Regions from separate parts of the Chryseobacillus diguaensis genome, predicted to be linked through region 3. Evidence: riboswitches for the same ligand, from Rfam matches in the RefSeq annotation. Region 3 holds a riboswitch; each other region holds the start of a gene.
What was found. Region 3 has a riboswitch for S-adenosylmethionine ahead of ACOT8F_RS09620 (hypothetical protein). Riboswitches for the same ligand answer to the same signal wherever they lie in the genome.

Region 1 (3,275 bases), on a different contig from region 3:
GGCCGATCGGCAGTTCGCTGACATACCCGCCCGGTATGCCGAGCTTTTCATAGGCGTGAAGTTCTTTTTCAATTTTGCTTGCGTTTTTCTCTTCAGTCGTATAAACAAATGCATCCTCATCCGAAAAATCACATTCAATTGATAACTCTTGTACGAGCTGTCTCATTACCTGCAGCGCTTCATCGTTTGCCTGATAATACGCACGCGCTTTTTCCGTTCCGAAGTGATGAATCAACTCATCATAAATGAGATCATGCTGAGCTGTAATTTTAGCCGTTGTGTGCCCGGTCGTTCCATTTACGACAACATCCGATTCAAGCAGGGCAACTTTCAGCCCTTCTTTTGCTAGAAGGTAAGCTGTTGTAATACCGGTAATTCCTCCGCCGATTACTGCAGCGTCAACTTCAATATCGTCAGACAAAGCAGGGAAGGATGGGGGCTGAACATTCACTCTCCAATAAGGCTCAGGACTATGGGGCAGATTGCTGTTAGCTGTCACGAATTCTCCTCCTAATAAAAATCTCTCCTTGGTAATTTTTCCAAATAAAGAGAATACATGTATGGGAATTTCCCTTTCATAAATGAGCTCAAACAGATTTAAGAACGATGCGGGATAATACAGGAAAACAAAAAAGCATGGAGAACGGCTCCATGCTTTCTGAATAAGCTCTTATTCATTTATTTTTCCCAGTTTTCTTTCAGGAATGCTTCCCGTCCTGATTCAACGCGTTCCGCTTTGTATTTTTCCGGATTCTTTTTATAGAAATCCTGATGATATTCCTCTGCTTCATAAAAAGGCTCTGCTTTTTCGATCGGTGTAACGATCGGTTTTCTAAAGCGGCTGCTTGCAGCTAAGGCTTCCTTTGAAGCTTCAGCTTGAGCCTTTTGCTCCTCTGTATGATAATAGATGACTGTTCGGTAAGAATCGCCTCTATCTATAAACTGGCCGCCAGCATCTGTCGGATCAATCTGCTGCCAGTATAACTCCAATAATTTTTCGTAGGGGAAAACTTTCGGATTGTAGCGGATCTGAACAGCTTCTGCGTGTCCTGTGCCGCCTTCCTTTACTTCTTCATAAGTTGGATTATCTTTATGGCCGCCGGTATATCCTGATACAATGCCCAGGATTCCGGGAAGTTCATCAAAGGGTTTTACCATGCACCAGAAGCAGCCTCCAGCAAAGGTTGCTAGTGCTTCATTCTTGTTGTTCATTTCTATTCCTCCAAGCTTTCATTGTGAAAAAGTCTTTTATTATGGCTCTTTTCTTAAACTTTGTGCTTTCTCATCTATATTAGATGATTGCGGGCCAATATACCGTTGTGAATTTTAAGAAAAGATGCCATGAAGTTAGTCTTAATACGTTTTCTATAAGATATTACGAATAGCAACAATCTCTGCAGAAACAGCCATTATTATTGCCTATGCTCATTAAACGGCAAGTGAAAGTGCCTAAACTGAAAAACCCTCTCTTCTTAAATAAGAAGAGAGGGTTTTTAATTCGTCCATAGGGCGGCTCTCCTCTTATCTCTCAAGCATTTAATTGCTTGCAGGAATTGGCACGGTGTCACAAAGATCCGCTGCCGAGGTTTCGCAGGGCCATGTCCCTCCACCTCTCACGATAAGAGCTATATATTTATTTCCTTAAAAACTTTAGTTAAGCAAATGGTAAAAGGTTTTTGATTTTTTGTCAACGATTTGTCCTTGCTCGGCTTATGCCAGTTTCTCTGACAAAAACTCCTGAACCTGCTCAGGTGATTTGGCGTTTGCACTGTGAAGATGGCCGAGCTTTTCGCCGTTTTTGAAGATTAAAATGCTCGGAATACCCATTACCTGATAGTTCTCAGCGATTTCAGGGAACTCATCCTTATTAATTTCATACCATTTATATTGATTGTATTCTTCAAGAATATCACCTATGAAGAGATTCATTCTTGTGCAATCAGGGCACCAGTCAGCGAAAAATTTGATCATAACCTCTATGTCCTGGCTGATGATGCTCCCAAATTGTTCTGCAGATGTAATTTTTTCCATTAAATGACCCTCCTTGATTCTCGGTTTCTCTATTTTAATATAAATATGGCTAATTATCCGCTTTTTCGTCTTTCTGTCCAAAAAAGATCTTCTAAAACGAATGTTATAAAGATTTGCTTGGTTATCTATAACAAGAGACTTGAAAGTGATAAAATAGGTAAGATGAATTTTTCTTAGGAGGAAATCGAATGAAAACCAAACTTGGGCTAGTATACGGCGGCAAATCTGCAGAACACAATGTTTCCATGCAAACTGCACTGGCCGTTATCAATGCACTGGATACCAATAAATTTGATATACATCCAATATATATTACGGAAAAAGGCGAATGGATCCGTGCCAAGCAGCTGGAAGGACCTGTTTCCAATGTCTCCGCGCTAAAGCTTGAAAGAGAAGGAACCGCTGTTTCCCCAATGGAGTTAAACGGTGAGCTTTTCCCTGCGGGAAACGAAAACAGCAGTGAAGCCATTGATGTTGTATTCCCGCTTCTTCACGGACCGAACGGAGAAGATGGAACCATTCAAGGAATGCTGGAGCTTTTGAATATACCTTATGTCGGCAATGGAGTTTTGGCGTCTGCCGGAGGTATGGATAAAGTTGTCATGAAGCAGCTATTTGCCCAGGCAGAGCTTGCGCAGGCAAACTATGTTTGGTTTATCAGAAATGACTGGAGAAAAGATCCGGAAGCAGCCTACAGCATGGTGGAAAAAACGCTTGGATATCCTTGCTTTGTCAAACCGGCAAACCTTGGTTCAAGCGTAGGGATAAGCAAATGCAAAGACCGCGAAGAGCTGGCTGCAGCATTTGCAGAAGCATTTGATTATGACCGGAAAATTATTATAGAGGAAGCTGTTATCGGCCGAGAGATCGAAATAGGCGTTATCGGCAATGATGAGCCTGAATGCTCGGTTACAGGCGAAATTGCTCCTAAAAAAGAATTTTATGACTATAAAGCTAAGTATGAAGATGCTGATACAGATTTGATCATTCCAGCTGAAATTTCTGAAGAAGAATATCAGCAAATTAAGGAAATGGCAATCAAAGCATTTAAAGCCATTGACGGTTCCGGGCTTGTAAGGGCTGATTTCTTTTTAACAAAAGAAGGCAATGCCCTTATCAATGAAGTCAATACGATGCCTGGCTTTACCCCATTCAGCATGTTCCCGCTTCTATGGAATGAAAGCGGACTTGAATACCCGCAGCTGATTGAAAAGCTTGTTAATCTGGCTCTTGAACGTCATGAA
Region 2 (3,275 bases), on a different contig from region 3:
AGGGAAAAAATTTTCCCTACTCCTTCGCGAACTGAAACCTCACGGGATAGAACTGTGTTTTTTATGTTTTCCCAGCCAGTCGGCTGAAAGTGTTTCATAATTTGAATAATGTTATCATTTTCTGTTATCGTTCCGTCAAAGTCACAAAATAAAACAGGCTTCAATCCCTTTTCACCTCCTCAGCTCCCCATAAGTCGATCGCTGCCTGAAGGTTTCGGTTTTCTTCCGCTTTTTCATGAAGAGAAATTCCTTCAAGCATCCCATCAATAGCAGCTCTAAAAGCATTTGCCCCGCCTACAGCTCCATACGGATGTCCGTGGATGCCTCCTCCTGCATTGATAATCGATTCGTTCCCGAAATCATGGATCAATAAAGGGACAAGACCCGGATGAATTCCTGCAGATGGAACAGGAAAAATTTGTTTTATAGCCCGCTGAACAGTACATTCCTCTGCAATTTCAAGTGCTGAAGCTTTTTCTAAAGCAACACTTCCGTAAGGAGAAGGGAATAATGAGAAATCGGCTCCGGCATAACGAACCAGTTTTCCAAGCAAAAGAGAGTGGGAAAAGCCATAAAATTTCGATGATGTTAAAGCACCGCTGACAGCTGGGTGCGCCATGATTGGAATCATTATTTCTTCATCTTCAGAAAGACTATGAAGAACATCAAGGCCATAGGAAAATACGTTCAGCAATAGGGCACTTGCCCCTAGCTCTACAGCTCTATTTGCTTTATCCCGAAGTTCAGCAGTCCTTCCTGTCAAATTGACAGCATAGAGTTTCTTTTTGCCCGTTTCTTCAAATACTTGCTGAATGACTTTTTTGCCGGCAATGATTCTTTTCTCAAACGGCGTTTCTGGATTTTCAAAAAGAATTTCATCATCTTTTACAAGATCTGCACCGCCTGTCAGCTGATCTCTCAGCTGTGTTTCAAGAAAATCGATATCCCTTCCGATCACACCTTTGAAAATACTCATCAGCAAAGGCCTGTTGTGAACGCCAAGAATTTCCCTAATCCCTTCAATGCCAAACTTTGCTCCTTTAAAGTCACTGACAGATTCTACAGGAAATTCAAGATCTACTAGCTTTACTTCCCCGTCAAGAGACAGTTTTCCGAAAACCGTTGTAAGAATGGCAGGAATGTCCTGACTGAAATTTAAGGATGGATAAGCAATTTTAACTAAAGCTCTTTTCGTTTTTTGTCCCAAATAACGGCTTGCCTGTTCATCCTCTTCAAGCGCGGTTACTTCAAGTACTTTTCCTTTGTGTTTTTCCAGCTGGATTTTTTCCAGCTGCGGCAGATCAGTCCAAGATCCAATTGTAAGTCCAAGTGCGATTCCTTCTGCCTTTTTATAAAACTCACCCTTTGCATCATGTAAAAGATAAGTTGCAATCCATTCGCTCAATGTGTAAAACCTGCCTTCCTAAAAGCTTTTAAACGCCAAAAATCCCCTTCTTCGCCAGGAAGAAGAGGATGTTTGAAAGTTTCACAAATCTTCCTATCTCCCAGCGTCTGCTGCAAGAATTAGCACCGTGCTTAACCATGTTAAGTCGGTTGCCGGGCTTCATCGGGCTAGTCCCTCCACCTGCTCTTGATAAGAATCGTTATTCAATTATATCGTAAGTCATGAATTTTCCGAAAAAAGAAAATAGTTAAATTCAATTGGATTATGCCAAGATTTTATTTTACTGTCAACCTATTTTTTAAAATTTTAGCTCTGTTAAATTTGTCTGTTGATTGCAGCTAGCAGGCGTACGCTTTCCGCGGGCGGTTTTGAAGCCTCCTGTCGCTGCGCTCCTGCGGGGTCTCCCTTCACTCGCACTCCCGCATTAGTCTCCCGTATCCGTTCCAATCAACAGGTGCTCAAAAATTAACACTATTCATTAACATTGTATAAATTATTTTAAAACAAATTGAGCCTACCGATTCGTTCTGCTGCTTCTCTAATTCGGTGTTCTTCTGTCAGCAGGCCAATTCTGATATACCCCTCTCCAAATTGGCCAAAGCCTGATCCCGGTGCTACTGCTACATGTGTTTTATCTAACAAATAATCAGCAAATTGAACAGACGTGTATCCAGATGGCACAGGCAGCCAGGCGAAAAATGACCCTGGAGGAGCTTGAAATTTCCACCCGATTGCTTGGAAGGACTCTACAAGAGCTTTTCTTCTTGATTCATACATCGCTACAAGCTCTTTCACGCAATCCTGAGATTCCGTTAATGCCGCAGCGGCAGCTGATTGCACGGCTCCAAATAAGCTGACGTACAAATGATCCTGAAAAAGATTGATTGCCTCTATTACCGACTTGTTGCCGATCGCAAAACCGGCACGCCATCCTGCCATATTATATGTTTTGGAAAGGGTGTATATCTCAATTCCGTTATCTTTTGCCCCTTCGGTCTGTAAAAAGCTGACTGGTTTATGACCGTCATACCCGATAGCTCCATATGCAAAATCATGAACTATACAGAGGCTGTGTTCTTCTGCAAATTGGACCGTTTCTTCAAAAAATTCTCTAGATGCCGTTGCACCAGTAGGATTGTTCGGGTAATTTAAAAACATCAGCTTAGCTTTTTTTAAAACATCCTGATGGATCGATTTATAGTCCGGAAGAAACTGATTTTCTTCTAATAGCGGCATGAATGCCATTGAAGCTCCTGCAATTTCAACACCGGACCAGTAATCAGGATAGCCCGGATCTGGCACCATTGCGATATCTCCATAATTAAGCAGGCATTGAGGTATTTCAACAAGGCCAGCTTTTCCTCCAAATAAAACAGCTACTTCAGTTTCAGGATTAATCTCTACATCGTATTCCCTAAGATAAAAATCAGCAACAGCTTTCTTTAGTTCGCTTTTCCCTCGAAATGGAGAATATTTGTGGTTGTTTGGGTCTTCAGCAGCTATTTTTAACCTCTCAACGATATGAGAGGGTGTTGGCTGATCAGGATTCCCCTGTCCGAGATTAATGACATCATAGCCCTCCTTTAGCGCTTGTCCCACTTTCTTAACAAGTGCTGCAAAGAATTGGGATGGCAGGCGTTTTAAAAGCTCAGATTGTTCAAAGGATTTCATTTCATAACACCTTCTCAAAAAATTCTTGAAATTCTAATCACAAATCTTATAGTGTAATTAAGAGTCTGTAAAGAAAAATTTTTCTGAAAATGGCGTCATAAATGAAATGAATCCTTACATATCCTGTATTCAGCTAGATATAAAAATTTGGTGAACCTGAATTCAATTAAAGGCAGGCTGCTGAAAAAATCAGTATTGC
Region 3 (3,275 bases):
TACGAAGATGCCAGCAGTCCGTATAAAATGGAAAATCTTCCTTCTCATTATTTAGATGGTATGATGAAGGGAATAACAGGTTTTATTCTTAAAATTGACCGGATGGAAGGCAAGTGGAAGCTGAGTCAAAATCATTCTGCTGATCGTCAATTGGCAGTGGCCAGGCATTTGAAAGAGATCGGAAGCGAGAACAGCAGAGCAATTGCTGAATTGATGGAAAAAAATGCGAAAGGTGTTTGACCTCCTTATTTCCGGTAATTCCTTTTCATTAAAGCTTTTCTGCTTATCGTCTGCCAGTCAGTACCATTTTCCAAATAAGAAATTTTTTCCTCCATGCTGACTCGCATTTCATCTACTTTGTTATTTAACTGGGTAACATAATCAAGTACTTCTTTCATTTTAGCTGGAGGAACAATGTAATTACCATGTTCGTCTAACTGAACTTCATCTTCCTGAAAATTCATTGGAGGAACACTCCTTTCCTATTCTGGTTTCTAGTATGAATCATTTAAGGAAAGATATACTGAAAAACCAGAATTAGAGCAGCTAAAGGGAAGATCTTTCAAATAAAAACGGCCGCCTTTTAAAGGCGGCACTTTGGTTATACATGGCTTGTTTTCACAAAATATTGCTGCTATTCATATGTGATTATAAAAAGTATAAAATTAGTTTCGCGGCATCTTTTCTTACAATTCGCGGCTCGCTACTTGTTCGGAATTGTCTTATATAGAGAAAAATGCAACAAAATTTAAGTGTAGAGCCTTAAACGTTTTGAAGTTCCTCCGATTCCAGCCCGTGCTTGCTTAATGCTTCCATCATGAGTTCAGGTACAATTTTCAGCCCGTCATATTCAACTCGGATACTGCCTGTTTTCACATCTATTAACGCTCTTTCAATTCCATTTGTCTGAGAAAGCCTGGACTCTATCATATTAATCTTTTCTTCCGTAAGCGGTTCTTTCACTTGAATAATCGCTATACTCATTTTCCTATTCTCCCTCAACGTTTAATTCTTCCATGGATTAATACCCTCTTTTAGGAGAAATATACCGGAAACGGGAAATTTTTTTAAAAAGAAAATTCCTGCAGCTAACTATCTATGCTACAGGTCTGTTTGTCCTACTCTCTTGTAACTGACCTTGTTACATTAGGATAAATAGGATTTTTCAATTGGAATTCATAGGTTTCCACGTCGACAATCCCAACAACCTTTTCACTATCATGAAGATCAAGCATGACTTAAGCATTTCTTTTGCAGTATGGTACTTCAGCAACCCCGTATTAAAAATCATCCATATCTAAAATTGAATGCTGGGCAATCTTTGTTTCAGTGGCAGCAGGAGCTAAGACCTTTGCTTGCATTGCCAGCCCATTCACTTTCAGTTCATGAGAAGGACCTTCTATAAAAGAACTTGCATTGAACTTCGTTGAACAGTAAGGAACAGCATCACCATTGCAGATGAAAAAATCTCCGTTTATAAAGTCTTCATTTCTTCCCTTTCAGCAAGCATTGAATGAAGAAGCTGCTCACCTCATATGTTTAAAATTCCCTATTAAGGGAACCTTGTAAATGGACGATTCTGATCACTTTTTGAGAGGAAGATGAACATGGACAAAATGATGATGAATATGATGATGATGACAATGATGGAAGACATGCTCGGCAAAATGAGAACGATGAGCATGATGATGGAAAAGATGAAAGAAATGGACATGATGAGTGAAATGGACATGGACATGATGATGAAAAAAATGCAGGAATCAGATGAAATGACAACGATGATGATGAACATGATGAGGGAAATGAAAGAAAAAATGGCATAAATGTATTGACATCTTGGAATAAACTGCGTAAAATTTCATATAACTTAAAAACGTTAAAATCTCTTATCCAGAGAGGCGGAGGGACTGGCCCTATGAAGCCTCAGCAACCACAGTCTTAAGACTGAATGGTGCTAAATCCATCAGAGCGCATGCTCTGGAAGATAAGGGGAGGACCTTTCTGAATAGAAAACCTCTTCTTATGAAGAGGTTTTTTCTTATATTCATAGGAGGTCAATACAGTGAAAAACTTCAGACAAACGAAAGAAGCTTGGACAAATGATTATCTGGATCTGTACTTACATGCTAAAAATACAGGGGATGAAAAGTGGCAGGAAGAGATTTTAGAAAAGCTTTATCTGGCAGATCAGTTCGTCATCAAAGAATTGGAAGAGCAACATGAACAGAAATTATGGAAGAGATTTGATCAGATTAATGAACAATTGCTGGCTATTTATGGTCAATTAAGACAGCAGCTTGACCGTTATGAAAAAGAAAAGCTTCAAGAAAAAGCAATTGAATTGAAAAATCAGCGCATAGACATTTCTCAGAAGATTACTTCAGCCAAAGGATCGTTCACCAATTAGCTTACTGTCATAAGGCAGCTATACCAAGAAATGCTAATTTCGCAAAAGGGGAAGAGGCAGATGAGTGAAATTGTTACTATTTCAGGAAGCCCTTCTATTTTGAATCCAGGTCAACAATTGTATTAAATCATTTAAAGAATAAATTGGAACGCGATGGCCATACAGTGAGAGGAATTTCAGTTCTTGATGTGGATCCGAAGGTGCTGGTTCAGGCAGAATACGATCATCCAACTGTAAGGGAAATTGCTGAAAGCATCCAAAAGGCAGATGGTGTAATCATTGCTTCACCAGTCTACAAAGCGGCCTATTCCGGCGTATTAAAAACCTTGCTTGATCTCTTGCCCCGGGATGCCCTTAAAGAAAAACCATTAATGATCGGAGGCAGCCAGGCACACTTGCTTGCAATTGACTATTCCTTTAAGCCATTGCTTGCAGCACTGCATGCCCAAACCATTTTGAGAGGCGTATACCTGACAGATCCACAGATTGATAAAACCAGCCCGCTTGAGCCGATCAATGAAGCAGACCTTGAAGAAAGAATCAGCAACCAGCTGAAACAATTTATTGAGATTGCCAAGAAGCTGAAGAGCATTCCTGAATAAAGGGGAAGTAATGATATCAGCTTTTTGAAGCGGCTGACTTGCGATATTCCGTTCTTTAGCCGTATTTGCGAGTCAGCTTTATTTCGTTATAGAGACAAGGAAATTTTATTGAAATCGATTTTTTTCACTGATACTTGTATCTACCTGGCAAGCAAGCCTCCAGTATGGTCTAGGATCAGCCCTGCCAACTTCCCAAAACAAAAATATACTATAGTATTTAATGGCAGAAGGCGAGGGACGTCTGGAATGTACCCTGTGAATGAAGA

Region 1: it holds a riboswitch for S-adenosylmethionine, as region 3 does, so the genes downstream of both, msrA (peptide-methionine (S)-S-oxide reductase MsrA) here and ACOT8F_RS09620 (hypothetical protein) in region 3, are expected to answer to the same signal.
Region 2: it holds a riboswitch for S-adenosylmethionine, as region 3 does, so the genes downstream of both, mtnW (2,3-diketo-5-methylthiopentyl-1-phosphate enolase) here and ACOT8F_RS09620 (hypothetical protein) in region 3, are expected to answer to the same signal.

The regions. Positions count from the first base shown of each region.
Region 1 covers NZ_JBMKNV010000012.1:91,721-94,995, forward strand. The annotation lists gene ACOT8F_RS16765 (FAD-dependent oxidoreductase) at 1-499, opposite strand, end outside; gene msrA (peptide-methionine (S)-S-oxide reductase MsrA) at 679-1,212, opposite strand; SAM riboswitch class I at 1,519-1,625, opposite strand; gene ACOT8F_RS16775 (thioredoxin family protein) at 1,711-2,031, opposite strand; gene ACOT8F_RS16780 (D-alanine--D-alanine ligase) at 2,220-3,275, shown strand, end outside.
Region 2 covers NZ_JBMKNV010000013.1:57,390-60,664, forward strand. The annotation lists gene ACOT8F_RS17240 (2-hydroxy-3-keto-5-methylthiopentenyl-1-phosphate phosphatase) at 1-164, opposite strand, end outside; gene mtnW (2,3-diketo-5-methylthiopentyl-1-phosphate enolase) at 161-1,405, opposite strand; SAM riboswitch class I at 1,496-1,601, opposite strand; gene ACOT8F_RS17250 (pyridoxal phosphate-dependent aminotransferase) at 1,904-3,076, opposite strand; partial or broken gene ACOT8F_RS17255 (carbon-nitrogen family hydrolase) at 3,183-3,275, shown strand, end outside.
Region 3 covers NZ_JBMKNV010000005.1:35,701-38,975, reverse strand. The annotation lists gene ACOT8F_RS09640 (FMN-binding negative transcriptional regulator) at 1-240, shown strand, start outside; gene ACOT8F_RS09635 (hypothetical protein) at 246-464, opposite strand; gene ACOT8F_RS09630 (hypothetical protein) at 763-984, opposite strand; gene ACOT8F_RS09625 (hypothetical protein) at 1,608-1,823, shown strand; SAM riboswitch class I at 1,884-1,991, shown strand; gene ACOT8F_RS09620 (hypothetical protein) at 2,063-2,407, shown strand; gene ACOT8F_RS09615 (NAD(P)H-dependent oxidoreductase) at 2,551-3,009, shown strand; gene ACOT8F_RS09610 (hypothetical protein) at 3,256-3,275, shown strand, end outside.